DNA from 4 places in the Corticicoccus populi genome. Region 2 is predicted to be linked to each of the others. Evidence: riboswitches for the same ligand, from Rfam matches in the RefSeq annotation. Region 2 holds a riboswitch; each other region holds the start of a gene.
The links. Region 2 has a riboswitch for S-adenosylmethionine ahead of ACFSX4_RS00150 (Na+/H+ antiporter NhaC family protein). Riboswitches for the same ligand answer to the same signal wherever they lie in the genome.
Positions count from the first base shown of each region.

Region 1 (4,452 bases), 1.4 Mb from region 2:
CAAAGTTATGCGGGTTTTCTGTAATATCATCAAATGTCGCATTCTGAATTTCAATACCCTCTTCAATTTCAACAAGACCTGCATTTACAAAGAATGACAGGAAGCGTCCTTCTTCAGCCGGGTTATTTGAAACAAGAATGGTTGAACCGTCAGGAATGTCTTCCAGTGAATCATAATCATTGGAATAAACCGCCATCGGCTCAATATGAACATTTCCTGCGCTGACCAAATCATAACCGTGGGATTCAATTTCTCCATCCAGGTAAGGCACATGTTGGAAGTAGTTTGCATCCACTTCCTCATCGGCAAGCAGTCTGTTCGGTGTTGTATAATCATTGACAATATTCACTTCAAGATTAATGCCTTCATCCTCAAGAATTGACGCCGCTTCTTCAAGAATCTCTGCATGCGGTGCAGGTGACGCTGCAACAACAAGCTCTGAATCTTCACCGCTGTCTGCTTCTGATTCCGCTGAATCATCAGAACCATTGCCGCAGGCTGCGAGAACTAAAACCAAAACTGATAATGATAAAAAAGATAAAAACTTTTTCATAAAAATAAACCCTTCTTTCCATATAATATATTTATATAATGACTACCGCTTATCCACAGTTTTCGCCAGCAGATCGCCGACAACCTGAATGATGAATACGATAATCAAAATTACTACTGTAGCAACAAGTGTGACATCACTCTGGCTGCGGGTGAAACCAACCATATATGCGAGGTTGCCGAGACCTCCGGCACCAATAACACCGGCAATCGCTGTTGAACCGACCAGCATAATTGCAGTCACTGTAATCCCGGAAATCAGTGCCGGCAGTGACTCCGGAAGCAGTACTTTCCAAATGATTTCCCATGTGCTTGCACCCATCGATTCCGCTGCTTCAATCACACCTTTATCAATTTCCTTAAGGCCAATCTCAACCAGTCTCGCATAGAAAGGCGACGCGCCGATAATCAGTGCCGGCAGTGCACCTTCAACTCCCATTATCGTCCCCATCACCGCTTTAGTCAGCGGAATTAACAGGATGATTAAAATGATAAACGGAATTGCTCTGAACAAGTTGACTATAAACGCTGTGGCACCGTACAACGGCGCACTCAATGTATGCTCACTTTTATTTGAAAGATATAAAATAATACCCAGAATAATTCCGAACAATGCGGTAAAGACTGTTGCGATACCTGTCATATACAGTGTGTCGAGTGTCGCCTCCCACACCACATCCCATCTGACATTTTCAAATGAAAACATTTCAATGAGGTCTTCTCTAAATTCATTCATGTTCTTCCACCTCAACTGTTACCCCTTCAGCACCTAAAGACTCACTTAATGATTTCAGCACTTTATCATCAATATCAAGTGCCACATAAAGGTGTCCGTAGGATTCATTGTTTGTATTTTTAATATTTCCGGATAAAATATTCAAATCCAGGTCGTAGGATTTAATGACTTGTGAGACCACCGGTGTTTTCGATTTAGTTCCCACAAAACCAAGCTTCAAGATTTTAGAATCTGGAAATACCTCTCTCACTTCATCAATTGCGAGTGCAGTCTCTTCATCATTGATGTCATCTTTGACGAACCGTTCTGTCACCGGGTGCCCAGGATTTTGAAAGAGCCTGAGAACAGGACCTGTTTCAACGACTCTGCCTTTTTCCATTACAGCCGCCTGGTCACATATTTTCCGGATAACATGCATTTCATGTGTAATCAATACAATGGTCAGCTGCAGCTCTTTCCGGATTCTCTCAAGCAGTTGAAGTACTTCATCTGTTGTCTCCGGATCCAGTGCACTGGTCGCTTCATCACAAAGCAGTACTTCCGGGTCGTTCGCGAGTGCACGTGCGATACCGACTCTCTGCTTCTGGCCGCCGGAAAGTTCACTCGGATAATTTTTCTCACGCCCGGAAAGACCGACAAGTTCGATTAACTCCTGTGCGCGGCGGCGGCGTTCACTTCTCGGGACCCCTGCAATCTCAAGCGGGAAACTGATATTTTCCTCGACTGTACGGGACCACAGTAAATTAAAATGCTGGAAAATCATTGAGACTTTCTGCCGTTTTTTCCTGAGGGCCTTTTTCGATAGTTGATTGATGGTGTCACCGTCAATCACAATATCACCGGAAGTCGGCACTTCAAGGCCGTTCAATAAACGAATCAGCGTCGATTTCCCTGCACCGGAATAGCCGATGATACCAAATATTTCACCTTTTTTAATCGTTAAAGAAACGTCATCAACTGCTGTAATATTGATATTTTTAGTACTGAAAATCTTACCGGCATTTTTAACATCTATCATATGTCTTCATCCAAACTATATAAATTTAACAATAAAAGCCTACTCATTTACTATGAAATGAGCAGGCTTTTATTTACGCCCCTCATCTTCGAATGTAAAATTCAGTGAATTGGCACCTTGTCTTTCTGACGGTTGCCGTGGCTTCAACGGGCACTTCCCTCCACCACTCTCGATAAGAGTTCCTTCTATTGAATTGTCATTATATTATCATCACCGAGTAATATAGTCAACATTATTTTTGTAATATTTCCACCAGCTTTGTGACTGATTCGAATGCATAGACGGAACGAATCAATTCTCCCCGCTCGAACACGAGAAGTGCCGGTGCTGATTGAACATGAAATTCATTGATAAACGCCTCATGATAATTCAAATCAACCGGTGTATATTCAAATCCGACCACTTCTTTCGCAACATTCAGCATCCGTTCTGCAATCTGACAGTTTGCACAAATCGGTGCATATCCGAATACTATCACTCTGTCTTCAGATTGTATAAGATTGTATAAGTCCCTGGTATCCAACTCTTGCTTCATCATAATACTTACCTCTCAAAAATCCGGGTTTCACTTGAAACCCCTGACGGTGCAGTACACCTGCCAGATAATCCTTTGGACATCTTGCCACTGCACCGAATTTCGGATCAATATAAATATGTTTACTTTCACTTAAATGCTTTTTAAACCACTGACGTATTTTCTGTCCCTCTTTATCTGCATCAGACAATATATAAATATCAGATACTGCAATCTGATCCAGTATATTATCAAGCTTTGACACACCCATTGTACCAAAAGTACAGATGATTTGAACAGGTTCTGCTATGACACTCTCCACGCGGCATTTGTCACTCTTACCTTCAACAATAATTACTTTTTCAGAAAGATACATATTTATCCCTCCAGTCATTATATAAAGAAAACCCCGGACATCCGCCCGGAGTTGATATATTACGCACCCGTCATTTCATCGTATGCGTCTGCATCCATAAGACCGTCAAGCTGTGATTCATTTGTCAGTTCAACTTTAATCATCCATGCGCCTTCATAAGGTGATTCATTAACAAGTTCAGGGCTGTCTTCCAATTCTTCATTCACTTCAATGATTTTACCATCAACCGGTGCATAAAGTTCAGATACTGTTTTCACAGATTCAACACTGCCGAAAGATTCTCCCTGTGTTACGTTATCATCTGTTTCAGGAAGCTCAACAAATACGATATCCCCGAGTTCAGATTGTGCGAATTCAGTGATACCGATTGTTGCGGTATTCCCTTCAACTTTCACCCATTCATGGTCTTCTGAGTATTTAAATTCTTTTGGTGCTGCCACGATTAAAACCTCCCCGTATATTATATACACATCTATAATGACACAAATTTAAACATTTTAGCAAGATATTTTGATCAGCGGACTGCCGCTTCGTATGCTTCTTCCTTGAAACCTAAAACTACAGTATCATCAGTAACAAGAAGCGGTCTTTTAATCAGCATGCCGTCGCTTGAAAGAAGCTCGAGTTTCTCATCAAGTGTCATATCGTCGAGTGTTTCTTTTAACCCGAGATCTTTAAATTTTTTACCGCGTTTATTGAAAAAGTCATCCACTGAGTAGTCCGACTGCTCAATGATTCCTTTCAGCGTATCTGCACCTGGGGGATTTTTCACCATGTCATGTGCTGTAAAGTCTATACCACTGCCGCTCAAATATTTTTTCCCTTTCCGGCATGTCGTACATTGTGGATATTCATAAAGTGTAATCATGATTTACCTCCGTGTGTTTAGTTACTTTAATTATACATGACTGATACATTCATACGAAGTATTTTTCAAAAATGCATGCAGATTTATTTTAGAACGGATTGATGGTAGACTGATATCATATAATATACTGGAGGTCAGGATTTATGGAACCTATTAAAACATATGAAGATTTTACAGAAAAAATAAACGGCAGTGACAAAATCGTCGTTAAATTCTTTGCAGACTGGTGCCCGGATTGTACACGCATGAACATGTTTATCCCGCCGATCTTGGAAGAATTTAATTATGTCAACTGGTACGAAATTAACCGTGATGAAGTTGAACAGCCTGCACTCGACTACGATGTGATGGGTATACCAAGCCTTCTCATCTTCCAAAATGGGGAAAA
Region 1 is NZ_JBHUOQ010000001.1:1,372,518-1,376,969, forward strand. It holds gene ACFSX4_RS06835 (MetQ/NlpA family ABC transporter substrate-binding protein) at 1-553, opposite strand, end outside; gene ACFSX4_RS06840 (methionine ABC transporter permease) at 596-1,288, opposite strand; gene ACFSX4_RS06845 (methionine ABC transporter ATP-binding protein) at 1,281-2,306, opposite strand; SAM riboswitch class I at 2,386-2,485, opposite strand; gene ACFSX4_RS06850 (thioredoxin family protein) at 2,539-2,844, opposite strand; gene ACFSX4_RS06855 (toprim domain-containing protein) at 2,792-3,196, opposite strand; gene gcvH (glycine cleavage system protein GcvH) at 3,256-3,636, opposite strand; gene ACFSX4_RS06865 (Spx/MgsR family RNA polymerase-binding regulatory protein) at 3,711-4,064, opposite strand; gene ACFSX4_RS06870 (thioredoxin family protein) at 4,208-4,452, shown strand, end outside.
Region 1: it holds a riboswitch for S-adenosylmethionine, as region 2 does, so the genes downstream of both, ACFSX4_RS06845 (methionine ABC transporter ATP-binding protein) here and ACFSX4_RS00150 (Na+/H+ antiporter NhaC family protein) in region 2, are expected to answer to the same signal.

Region 2 (4,452 bases):
GAAGAGTATTATTTATATATACGTTCTTTGTTTGCGGTTAATTTTGATATTGAGGACTTTATACAGTGTGCAGAGAAATTAATGGATTTATCTTTTAAAAAGGAGAGATTTGGCTACTATGCATCCATCAACAGTGATTTAAGCAGATATTATGGTTTAACAGGGGATGTTGAGAAGTATGAATACTATCAAGAGCGTGTTAAAAAGTATTTAGAATTCAACCCACACAGTAACAGTGTGACTGAAATGTATACACCAGAACAGCCGGTACAGCTGTATTATGTATTAGTGGATGAACCTAAGAAGCATGTAAGTAATTTAGAGGGATATATAAAAAGAGTGTCTTTAATCAATGACCAACGGACCACGGTGTTTTTTAGAGAGTATTCATATATTTTTGATTTGGAAATTGCCTATCATAAAGGATATTATCAAAAAGTAGTAGATACTTATGAGCCAAAAAGATATCATCGTCCGTTGGCACAGCACCCCATTGACCGGGTGCTGATGGCTATTCGTTCAGCAGTTTATCCAATGAGTCTTTTTTCATTAGGAAGAAAAGAAGAGGCGAGGGCAGCATTTAATGAGATTGAAGAGACAATCAGTGATATTAAAGATATTTTTTTCACGAAAGAATTTTACATGATTAAAGACATTATATTTAAAAAGTGATCAGGAGATTCCTGATCACTTTTGTTATTATGAATATTTTCTTGGAAAGCCTGCCCAGATTGCAATGGCACCGGCAATGAGAAGTAGTGCCGGATAGATGGAGTAAGGCATGACTTCGATTGGGGATATGGTTGATGCAAAGCCTGCTGCGGCAAGCATTTGTCCGCCGTAAGGTATAATCCCTTGAAAACCTGCTGCGAAAATATCAAGAATACTGGCAGATTTACGCCGGTCAACACCGTATTCATCCGCAATATCTTTTGCGAGAGGTCCCGTCATAATAATTGAAATAGTATTATTGGCTGTTCCGATATCCGTCACACTGACGAGACCGGCAATACCGAATTCAGCACCTTTTTTAGTGCGTATTTTACTTCTGATTAAATTTAACATGTAATCAATACCGCCGTAGTGTCTGATGAGACCAATCATGCCTCCGATTAAAATCGCAATAATTGATATGGTCTGCATACTCTCAATACCGTCACCGGCAGCTGTGATAAAACCTATACCGTCAAATGCACCTGTTGAAAAACCTAAAACCCCTGCGATGATAATACCGCTGATGAGCACAATGATGACATCGACCCCGAAGAGTGCAATGACGATAACAGCAAAATACGGAAGAATTTCAATCAATTGATAGTCAAACTGGCCGGTTGAAGTAATCGATGCATTCATTGTCATGAAATATAAAATCACTGTTGTAATGACTGCACTCGGGAGAATGATGAGGACATTCACTCTGAATTTATCAATCATTCTAACTTCTTGCGACCGGGTGGCAACAATTGTCGTATCTGATATAAAAGAGAGGTTGTCGCCGAACATCGCCCCGCCGATGACTGTTGCGACAGCGAGGGGCAGCGCAATATCAGTCTGATTGGCAAGTTCAATCGCAATCGGTACAATAGCAACAACAGTTCCGGTACTTGTACCCATCGCAAATGAAACGAAGCAGCATATAATAAACAAACCGCTTAAGAGCAGGTGGACAGGCAGAAGTGTCAGTCCGAGATTGACTGTGGATTCTACTGCTCCCATTGCACCCGCCACTTCCGAGAAGGCACCGGCAAGGATAAAGATAATCACCATCAGGATAATATTATTTTGGGAAGCACCGCTTAAATAGGCTTTGAATTTTTCTTCAAAAGGTTCTTTGAAATGAATAAAGAATGCAACAATGGATGCTATGATGACAGCAACGGGAATCGGCATAGATGTAAAATCACCGGTAATAATCCCTGTGCCGACGAACAGCAGTATAAAAACGACTAAAGGAAGGAGTGCAGTCCCTCCTTGATTTTTTTCTTGTTTCATATAGTTTCTCCTCGTCTGAAAAATAAAAATACCTCTTCATTTCCAAAGAACACATGAAGAGGTTAAAAATCTCATCTGTTTGAGGTGTACTCAATGGAATTAGCACAGTGCGTATGCCTGTTGCTGAGGCTTCACAGGGCCGTTCCCTCTGCCTCTCTGGATAAGAAAAGGATTATTGAATTATTATTAAAGAATACAGACTGAAAAACAGGTTGTCAATCATTTAAAATGATGGATTCATCCCAGTTCTTTAAAGCATGGTACACTTCAGCGGCCGGCAGCCCGACAATTGTACAGTAATCACCGTTAATTTTCTTAACAAACCTGGCACCTGTGGATTGTATACCGTAGCCGCCTGCTTTATCATAAGGTTCATTTGTATGGATATAATTTAAAATATCATCATTATCCAGTTCATAAAAATAAACGTCTGTTGTACTTAATATCTGCTTCGACTTTACTTTTGATTTTAATACTACTGCAGTGTGTACCTGATGGTGACGTCCGCTGAGAGCAGTCATCATCCGACAGGCATCATCAACATCTTCCGGCTTTTCAAAAATTTCATTGTCACAGGAAACAATTGTGTCTGCTGTGATTACAATTTCATCATCATACACAGGCGTCATATCTGCTTTCAACTGTGCAAGCTTTGTTACTTTTTTTACAGGATTATGTTCTGTTATTTTAGATTCATCGGCCGTCTGTGTTCTTAAAGTAAAAGTTATACCGATTTGATTGAGCAGCGCCTGTCTTCTGGGTGATGATGAAGCGAGCACAATATTCATGGAAAATCACTCCTAAATGTCAGTTATAATATTACGGGATATGCCGTATTCAATAAGTCTGCTGTAAGGGTCATCAGTATGAAGACCGAGAACAGAAACAAATGCCGCTTCTGTACTGTACCCTTTCTTTTTTAAATCCAGCACCTTTTCTTTCATCCCGGGATCAGCTTTAAGCAGATAATATTCAATAATCATATGCAGATAAGCATTCTGCATTTCAACAGGGATCTTTTGAACAAAAATTTCAATAATGAAGTGCCCATATTCAAAATGAGCGACTGTGTATGCTTCGCCTGAGCGGGTGCCGTCATATATTTTGAAATTACGGCACGATTGATATCTTTCGAGTGCCTTTTTTACACTCTGGATATCTGAACCGCCGATAATAATATCAAGATCTGAAGTGTCTGTAATTAAATCAATGGGGTAGGTGCCACAGAGCACCGGACTGTATTCTTTTAAATGATTGAAGATATTTAATTGATTCAGGCAGTGCCAGGCATTGATCTGTTCCGGGCTCCCGTTCTTTAAATAATCTATGTTAAAAAACATACGGCCTCCTTAATAGTCAGCATACATTGCTTACTCATTATTTAAACATAAATTGTTTATAAATACTGTAAGGAGATAATGATTTTATGTAAACGCTTGTCTTTATTTAAAAAATAGATATAATGAGTATCGATATAGTTATTATAATAGAAGAAATCTGTCAATTTAAAAATATTAGTATTTAAGTTGAAGCTGTTTTGAATGAGGGGGATAATGATGAAAGTCGAGTTATCTAAATTCAGGGTTAAAGAAGGAAAAAGTAAAAGGGTCGATGAATGGATTAAGTACATGCACGAAAACATGGACGACATTCTTTTAAATCTTGAGGGTGAGAAAATGTATGTGGAAACCATTTTCCGCGAAGCATTTAATGATGTTGAATATTTGTACTGGTACAGTGTCCAGGATGATAATCCATCAGATTCAGAAGATATAAATATTGATGAAAAACATCTTCGATTTTTTGAGGAGTGTATTGATAAAAGGTTCCGGCCTGAAGATATGAAGGCTGAAATTGTGATGATTCCAAATAGAATCCGTTGTGTCATGAATTATGATGATGAAAAATAAGGCGCCTCTGCGCCTTATTTTTTTGTTAAAAGTTAAAATCATCAGGGTCCGGACCGCTTCTTTCATTATTATTGAGCGAATCCAGAGCAATAATATCCTCAGGACTTAGTTCAAAATCAAATACATCCAAATTTAATTTCATTCTGTCCGGTGTCATTGATTTAGGGATGGTCACAATTCCCTGCTGTATATTCCATTTTATGATTACCTGTGCTGCTGTTTTGTTATATTTCTCTGAAATTTTGTTGATAACGTCATTATTGAGCAGTGCACCATTCATAAACGGTGACCAGGATTCTATTTGAATATCATTAATTTCACAGTATGCTATGACTTCTTTTTGTGTGAGGCGCGGGTGAAGTTCAATTTGATTAACTGCGGGCTTAACACTGCTGATACTATCCAGTTTCTCAAGATGATTTAAATTGAAATTGCTGACACCGATTGCTTTGACTTTATCTTTTTTATATAATGCCTCGAGTGCTTTCCAAGATTCAGTATACTTATCTTTTCCCGGCCAGTGAATTAAATACAAATCCAGGTAGTCCAG
Region 2 is NZ_JBHUOQ010000001.1:8,813-13,264, forward strand. It holds gene ACFSX4_RS00145 (helix-turn-helix domain-containing protein) at 1-672, shown strand, start outside; gene ACFSX4_RS00150 (Na+/H+ antiporter NhaC family protein) at 700-1,992, opposite strand; SAM riboswitch class I at 2,061-2,159, opposite strand; gene ACFSX4_RS00155 (Maf family protein) at 2,208-2,780, opposite strand; gene ACFSX4_RS00160 (DUF4269 domain-containing protein) at 2,793-3,332, opposite strand; gene ACFSX4_RS00165 (DUF6176 family protein) at 3,549-3,902, shown strand; gene ACFSX4_RS00170 (aldo/keto reductase) at 3,928-4,452, opposite strand, start outside.

Region 3 (4,452 bases), on a different contig from region 2:
TCTTTAAGTATATCACAGTAGTGTAAAATAGCAAGCTCATACAAAAGAGAATTTCTAATAATTACCATTACACGAATAGCCAAATTAGTATTCACAATAAAAATGCCGTGGCGATTCATCTTTCCTCTTGTAATCTATAAAATCATCGCAGCAATAAACCCTGTAATAACCACCGGAATATTTAAAAAGATAAATGTCGGTACGCATGTATCCCAAATATGATCGTGCTGGTTATCTACATTCAGTCCTGCAGTCGGCCCGAGTGTCGAGTCAGACGCCGGGGAGCCAGCATCTCCGAGTGCACCTGCCGTTCCAATCAAAGCAATCACTGCAGGAAGTGACAGTCCAAGTTCAATACCAAGCGGGATAAAAATTGCTCCGATAATCGGTATTGTAGCGAATGAAGACCCGATTCCGAGAGTGACCAGCAGACCAACTACCAACATTGACATCGCTATTAGTGCTTTATTGTCCCCTAAAAAACCGGCTACGTTCGTTACCAGCGGTTCAACATGGCCGGATTCTGTAATAACGCCTGCAAAACCATTCGCCGCAAGCATTACCATACCAATATATGCCATGAGCTGAATACCTTTGATCAATTCATCATCAAGTTTTGACCACTTAAACTGAAATGAAAAGAAAAAGACTAATATCCCTGCGATTGCACCAAAAATCATTGATTCAGTAAGAAGCTGAACAGTAAATGTTGCAATGATGGCAATAACAGCTATCATCGCTATTTTAATATTCACCTCTTTTGGCTTTGCAAGAGTAATTCGTTTCGTCCTGTACTGTCTCGGTTTACTGTAAAAAATAACTGCAAGAATCAATCCAACTATAAATCCGAGGGATGGGATCCACATATTAGCTGTCACATCGGCCAGTGCAATAGACACTCCCGCATTTTCAAAACTCGTGACTATCGTATTTTGAAATATCTGCCCATACCCGTACGGCAGAATGACATATGTAAATGTCAGACCGAAAGTCAGAATAACTGCAATGAGACGGCGGTCCATCTGCAGTTCGTTAAACAAACTTAACAGCGGCGGTATTAAAATAGGAATAAATGCAATATGTACCGGAATTAAATTCTGACTCAGCATCGAAATAATAAGCAGTGCCGCAATGACACTTATTTTAGCTGTAATTCTTGCACTCTTGGTGCTGTCTTTTTTGAATACTTTCAATATTTTATCGACGACAAAGTCTGTAATGCCACTGTAGGCAATCAGTGCCGCAAAACCTCCCAGCAAGGCATAGCTTAATGCAATTTCCGCACCGCCGACAATGTTTGACGTAAACACAGTAATTGTATCGAGAAAACCCATACCGGCAATCAAACCACCTGTCAGTGCACCTGCAAATAATGCCAGTACGACATTTAAACGGCATAAGCTTAATACAATCATCACAATTACAGCCACTAACACTGCATTCATAATCAACACCTCTTCATCTTATATACTGATAGCAATCGTAATCAGTAGATGCGTCATTGTCAATACTTCTTTAAACATTAATCTGTACATTAGACTGTAACGCCTTAAATACCTCCCGCGTTATTATTGAAAGAATAAAAAACTAAATTTTTAAATTTATTTGACAAAAACAAACGGACTGTGTAACATAATCTACAATTCAATATACACTTATCCAGAGTGGCTGAGGGACTGGCCCCGTGACGCCCGGCAACCTTTTAAGTAAGGTGCTAATTCCAGCAGGTTATCCTGATAGATGAGCGAACAATAGCCTGCCTGTTTCCACAGGGAGGCTGTTTTATTATATAAATAAAAAATAAGGAGGAATGTTCATGACTGAGAACTACAGATTTGAAACGAAGCAGCTTCATGCCGGACAGGAGGTTGACCCGGCAACGAACTCACGTGCACTACCGATTTACCAGACGACTTCCTATAATTTTGACAGCACTGAGCATGCAGCCAACCTGTTTGCTCTGAAGGAAGCGGGCAACATCTACACACGTATCACCAATCCAACGACTGCAGCCCTCGAAACACGCGTTGCAGAACTTGAAGGCGGTACAGCAGGTCTCGGTGTCGCATCCGGCATGGCTGCAATTACTTATGCAATACAGGCAGTCGCAAACAGCGGAGACCATATCATCGCGACTACGAGCCTTTACGGGGGGACACATACTTTGTTCACTCATACTTTAAGTAAATTCGGGATTGATGTTTCACTTGTCAGCACTAAAAACCCGGACGATGTAAAGAATGCAGTCCAGAGCAATACAAAAGCGATATTTGTTGAGACTATCGGCAACCCGGAAGGTAATGTCGAGGATCTTGAGACTCTGGCAGAGATTGCAGGTACAAACGAAGTTCCGCTGATTGTAGACAATACATTCGCAACACCTTATTTATGCCGTCCGATTGAGCACGGTGCCAATGTTGTTGTTCATTCTGCTACGAAGTTTCTCGGCGGACATGGAACATCCATCGGCGGTGTGATTGTAGACGGGGGTAACTTTAATTGGAAAAACGGAAAGTTCCCGGGCTTCAGCGAGCCGGATCATTCCTACCACGGTCTTGTTTTCGCAGACACTTTCCATCCTGCAGAATTCGCCTTTAAAATCAGAACGACATTACTGCGTGACACTGGAGCCGCACTGTCTCCATTCAATGCCTTTCTCCTTACACAGGGAATTGAAACATTGTCATTACGCATGGAGCGCCATGTTGAAAATGCGGTGAAGGCAGCTGAATTCCTCAAAGGCCACGAAAAAGTCGAATGGGTGGATTATGCCGGTCTCACTTCAAGCCCTTATCATGAACTCAAAGAAAAATATCTGCCTGAAGGTGCCGGATCCATTTTCACTTTCGGCGTCAAAGGCGGCTATGACGCGGGCATCCGCTTCATTGAGTCCATGGAACTGTTCTCGCTCCTTGCGAATGTCGGTGATGCGAAATCACTTGTAGTCCATCCCGCTTCTACAACACATTCGCAGATGACCGAAGAAGAACAGGCAGCAGGCGGTATTAAACCTGAAATGATTCGTGTTTCTATCGGTCTCGAACATATTGACGATATTATTGAAGATCTCAGTAAAGGATTGGATGCGATCTAATGCCTATTAAAATAATTGAAGGACTGCCGGTTAAAAAGAACCTGCAGAAAGAAAATGTTTATACAATTGAAGCATCACGTGCCATTACACAGGATATCCGGCCGATTAGAATATTAATCTTGAACTTAATGCCGAAAAAAGAGGAAACAGAACTTCATTTACTGCGGCTGCTGGGTAATACACCGCTTCAGATTGATGTGGAGTTTATGTATACAAAAACACACAGAAGCAGAAACACACCCACCAGTCATCTTCAAAAATACTATAATACTATTGATGAAATTTCCGATCAGTATTTTGACGGGATGATTGTCACCGGTGCGCCTGTGGAACACCTGGAATTCAATGATGTGGATTATATTAAAGAACTTGAAGAAATTTTTGCATGGTCTGAGAACCACGTCTTCAGACGATTCTTTATATGCTGGGGGGCACAGGCTGCCCTGCACTATTATCACGGGATGAAAAAAGAGCCGCTTGAGCAGAAGCTTTTCGGCATCTTCAACTACCGTAATGAAGCACCTGAACATCCATTTTTAAGAGGATTTGATGATGTCTACCACGTTCCTCAGTCCAGGAACAGCAAAATGGATATGAGTGACATCAAATTCAATGAAGATTTAACAGTACTTACTTCACATCCAGAACACGGTCCTGATATTTTGACAACGGGGGACGACAGAGACTTATTCATATTCGGTCATTTGGAATATGAACGGGACACGCTTAAAAGTGAATATGTCCGTGATGTGAAACGCGGTCTTGATATTCAGGTGCCTTATAATTATTTCCCGGGTAATGACCCTGGTTACGCACCGACATTTTCCTGGAAAAGCCACGGTCACCTGCTGTTTAACAACTGGCTGAATGAAGCTTATCAGAATACCTACTATGACTTAACAGATCTCGAGAACAGATAAATAAAGCCCTCTGCATATGCAGAGGGCTTTATTTTATATATTAATCTTTGGAAAGTCTTTCTTCATTGATTAGTTCCTGCTGCCTATGACGGGAGAGTCCCATGAGATGATTGAAGAACTGTTCACCGTACTCTTTAAGTTTACTATCCGAAATACGTGCAACATTTTTTTCAATCACTTCTTTTTCACGCATTTCATCAAACACCGGAATATTATTTGCTATTTTATAGTTTGCCACTTCTACTGATATGTTCATTCTTTCTTCAAATAATTTCACAAGCTCTTCATCGATACGGTCGATTTCCTTCCGGAGTGATTTATGAGTATTCAAATGGGATTCCCCCTTTCTTCTAGTGTTGGATAATAGGTGCCTGCTCTATTGTTTTATTTTCCATTTCAACAAGCAGGTTGATATGCTGCATCAAATCTTTAAATTCT
Region 3 is NZ_JBHUOQ010000004.1:145,800-150,251, forward strand. It holds gene ACFSX4_RS10470 (Na+/H+ antiporter family protein) at 135-1,445, opposite strand; SAM riboswitch class I at 1,653-1,747, shown strand; gene ACFSX4_RS10475 (O-acetylhomoserine aminocarboxypropyltransferase/cysteine synthase family protein) at 1,817-3,094, shown strand; gene ACFSX4_RS10480 (homoserine O-succinyltransferase) at 3,094-4,014, shown strand; gene ACFSX4_RS10485 (chorismate mutase) at 4,055-4,345, opposite strand; gene aroF (3-deoxy-7-phosphoheptulonate synthase) at 4,365-4,452, opposite strand, start outside.
Region 3: it holds a riboswitch for S-adenosylmethionine, as region 2 does, so the genes downstream of both, ACFSX4_RS10475 (O-acetylhomoserine aminocarboxypropyltransferase/cysteine synthase family protein) here and ACFSX4_RS00150 (Na+/H+ antiporter NhaC family protein) in region 2, are expected to answer to the same signal.

Region 4 (4,452 bases), on a different contig from region 2:
TGATATTATTGTACCGATTCTCATTCTGATCGGAATTGGTACACTGCTTCAGAAGAAATTTCATTTCAGACTTCAGCCGATTGCGAATCTTGTAACATACTGCTTCATGCCTGCGGCAGTGTTCATTAATATATATTCGGCCGAGATAAATTTGTCACTTCTGACTGAACTCGTCATATATATGGCGCTGTTTGTGTCAATACTGATTATTACCGGCAATGTGTTTTCCAAAATACTAAATTTAAAAAGAGATGAACAGACAGTGTTGAAAAACAGTATTTCTTTAATGAACTCCGGCAATTACGGGCTGCCGGTCAGTCAGCTTGTTTTCAGTGCACACCCGCTTGGTGTATCGGTCCAAATTATTGTGCTGGTGATTCAGAATCTACTAACTTATACATACGGTCTCTACAATTTGATTTCTGTATCCAAATCTATCATTGATATCTTAAGAGATCTTTTGAAACTGCCGATTATTCATGCATTATGGATTGCGGCTCTCTTCAAAATAGTGGATATACCTATTCCAAACTTCGCACTGGTGCCGATTGAACAGCTTGCCGGCGGCTTTGCAGCACTGGCATTAATACTGCTCGGAATGCAGCTTGAAAGTATTGAAGTGAAAACATTCCACAAAGTCATCGGATGGGCATTAGTCGGCAGACTCATTTTGAGCCCGGCGGTGGCACTGGGATTAATCTATCTCTTAGGAATAGATGGTGTGATTGCACAGTCTCTGTTAATCGCAAGTGCATTCCCAACATCTAGAAATACTGCGACCCTTGCCCTGGAATATGATGTAGAGCCGGAACTTCATGCACAGACTGTACTGTATTCAACACTTCTCAGCAGTATTACAGTGACAGTTGTGATTTATCTGGCGATGAATTTATTTTAACTATGATAACAACGAGATATTCAGCTGAACAGGAGGAAATATTAATGAAAAAATTGGTAGAAAATATGATTCGATTCATAGAAGTTTCAAAGGAAAAGCATCTGATTATCGGTATATCCGGGCACGGTGCAGCAGGTAAGACAATGTTTGCTGAAAGATTATGCAGTGCTTTGGAACCGGGGACATACAATTATTTGAATACAGACCCGTATATTATTCACGGCACGTATAGAAAACATCTGGAAGCGGTATATGAATATAATGGTCAAATCCATCGTTTTAAACCGACGGCATGTATGCCTTCCGCCCATGAATTATCTGGACTGGAACGTGATTTGAAAAGTATTAAAGGCGGTCGTGATGTACTGACTATTCATAAAGAGTGGATGCCTGAAGAAGTAATGTCTGCGGGATACAGCGTCACTGTTGTGGAAGGAATGTCAATTGCTTTTCTTGATCCGGCACTTTTTGACTGCTCGGTTTATATTTATACTGATGGAGAGACGGAATTGAACAGAAGGCTCGACAGAGATATTAACGACCGCGGCCGTAAAACAGAGGCATTATATCAGTCCCACGAAGAGAGAAGAATACAATATGAATTATTCATGCACCCTGAAAGCGTGCATTTTGATATACTAGTCAATCATTCCAACGACCAATTCAAAATTGAACGGACATGTTTCTAATATGCCGCCATTGATTCATCCGGATAGATCATTCAGAGTATAAACAAGAGGACCGGCTGAAGCATTTTGATACTTTACTTATTGACAGAAAATTAGATATAGTTTAACATTCTCACTAATCAAATAAATCTGATTCTTATCCAGAGAGGTGGAGGGACTGGCCTGTCGATACCTCAGCAGCGGACCATTAGGTACTGTGCTAATTCCATGGAGCTTATATGAGCTTAAAGATGAGACGGTTGAAATAAGCCCTTTCTATCTTTGAGATAGGAGGGGTTTATTTATTAAATCAAAAAGGTGGGGTTTCAATGGCAGCAGGAGTGAATGGACCATTTAAGGCGGATCATGTCGGCAGTCTTTTACGGCCGGAACGGATTCATCAGGCACGTAAGGATAAGTCGGAAGGAAAAATTTCGGCGGATGAATTATATGAAATTGAGACGGAAGAGATTAAGAAGATTGTTGATAAGCAGATTGAAGTCGGCTTAAAAGCAGTGACTGACGGTGAATTCAGACGCCGCTTCTGGCATACTGACTTTTTAGAGCACATTACAGGTATTGAAGGATATGTGCCGGATCAGGGTTATTTATTCGTCGGTGAAGAAACAGAGCGATACAACGTCAGAAATATAGGGAAAATCGGTTTTGATAAAAATCACCCACACGTCCGTGACTTTAAACTTTTTAATGAAATTGTCGGTGGACGGGCTGTTGCGAAACAGACGATTCCGAGTCCGAACCAGCTGTTTAACGCTGGGATCAGAAACTATGATATTTATCCGGATGTTGAGGATTATGCCGACGACATTGTTAAAGCATATCAGGATGCAGTTACTGCATTTTATGATGCCGGCTGCAGGTATTTACAGTTTGACGATGTATATATCGCAGGGTTGAATGCGGATGAAATTCCGTTTAACGACACAGATTACAGTGTTGATGAGTTAATTGAACTGGCACTGCGCGTCATTAACGGTGTGCTTGAAGTAAAGCCGGATGATTTAGTGATTACGACGCATTTATGCCGCGGGAACTATCGTTCAAAATGGGCATTTGAAGGCAGTTATGCGAAAATTGCCCCGGTATTGTTTGCGAAAGAGAAAGTGGACGGCTTCTTCCTCGAGTATGATGATGATCGTTCAGGTGATTTTAAACCGCTGAAAGAAATTCCTGACGGCGGCCCACAGGTCGTGCTCGGACTGTTCACATCAAAGCATGGTGAACTGGAAGACAAAGAAGAAATTAAAGCGCGTATTGAAGAAGCAGCGGAATTTATTCCGAAAGAGCAGATTTCTTTAAGTCCGCAGTGCGGGTTCGCATCTACTCACCACGGGAATATTTTAACTGAAGAAGCACAGTGGAATAAATTAAGATACATCGTTGAGTTATCAGAAACGCTTTTATAAAAATAAACATAGATTGAAAGAGGGACTATTTTGACGAATACAGTATTTACAGGACCATTTAAAGCGGATCATGTCGGCAGTTTACTGCGTCCGGAACGTATCCATCAGGCGCGTAAAGATAATGCCGAAGGGAATCTCTCAGACGAAGAATTATACGATATTGAGACGAAAGAGATTCAAAAGGTTGTAGACAAACAGATTGAAATCGGTCTCCGGGCAGTGACAGACGGTGAGTTCAGACGCCGTTTCTGGCACATTGATTTCATGGAGCACATCGGTGGTGCGGAAGGCTATATTCCTGAGGAAGGCTATTCCTTTAAAGGAATGAAGACGGAAGCTTACCATGTAAAGAATACGGGGAAACTTAAATTTAACCCGGATCATCCGCATGTAAAAGATTTCATTCTTTTCAGGGATATTGTCGGCGACCGTGCGGTTGCGAAACAGACGATTCCAAGTCCGAACCAGTTCTTTATGTCCGGTATTAGAAATAAAGAAATTTACCCTGATATATTTGAGTATGCAGAAGATGTTATTCAGACTTATAAAGATGCGGTTCAGGCATTTTATGATGCCGGCTGCCGCTACCTGCAGCTTGATGATGTATATATCGCATCATTAAACAGTGAGGATATTTCATTTTTAGATACTGACCTCGACAGACAGGCATTGATTGAGCTCGCATTAAAAGTGGTTAACGGCGCGCTTGAAGATAAGCCGGATGATATGGTGGTCACAACACACTTATGCCGCGGGAATTACCGTTCCAGATGGAGATATGAAGGCAGTTATGCACACATTGCCCCGGTATTGTTTGCGAAAGAAAAAGTGGACGGATTTTTCCTTGAGTATGATGATGACCGTTCAGGCGACTTTGAACCATTAAGAGAAATACCGACAGAAGGTCATGCGCCGAAAGTCGTCCTTGGTGTATTTACATCAAAGCATGGTGAACTTGAAGATAAAGAAGAGATTAAAGCACGTCTGAAAGAGGCATTGGAAATTCTTCCGAAAGAACAGATCTGTTTCAGTCCGCAGTGTGGTTTTTCCTCAACGCATCACGGTAACGAGCTGACAGAAGCGGATCAGTGGAATAAATTAAAATATATTATCGAACTTTCAAATGAACTTTTATAATGAACGAACCAGGCCGGCAGTGACCGGGCTGGTTTTTTTAGGATAAGGTTTTAAATTCTATGATTAGAGGAATAGATATACGTTCGAGTTATACAAAAATACTTGAGTTTAAAGGAGATATATCATTATGAAGGCAGTGTTTCATGAAGGTGAAAAAGGTTTGGCAGGTGTGCAGTACGGTTCAGTGGAAAAGCCTGAGGTCAGTAAAGGTGAAATACGCGTGAAATTAAAAACAGCCGGATTAAATCATAGAGATTTACTTGTGCCTAACAGGCATGATGAGAAAGATCCTTACTTTATACTGGGTTCTGACGGTGCAGGA
Region 4 is NZ_JBHUOQ010000004.1:21,232-25,683, reverse strand. It holds gene ACFSX4_RS09755 (AEC family transporter) at 1-898, shown strand, start outside; gene ACFSX4_RS09750 (phosphoribulokinase) at 943-1,587, shown strand; SAM riboswitch class I at 1,721-1,824, shown strand; gene ACFSX4_RS09745 (5-methyltetrahydropteroyltriglutamate--homocysteine S-methyltransferase) at 1,896-2,993, shown strand; gene ACFSX4_RS09740 (5-methyltetrahydropteroyltriglutamate--homocysteine S-methyltransferase) at 3,024-4,130, shown strand; gene ACFSX4_RS09735 (zinc-binding dehydrogenase) at 4,258-4,452, shown strand, end outside.
Region 4: it holds a riboswitch for S-adenosylmethionine, as region 2 does, so the genes downstream of both, ACFSX4_RS09745 (5-methyltetrahydropteroyltriglutamate--homocysteine S-methyltransferase) here and ACFSX4_RS00150 (Na+/H+ antiporter NhaC family protein) in region 2, are expected to answer to the same signal.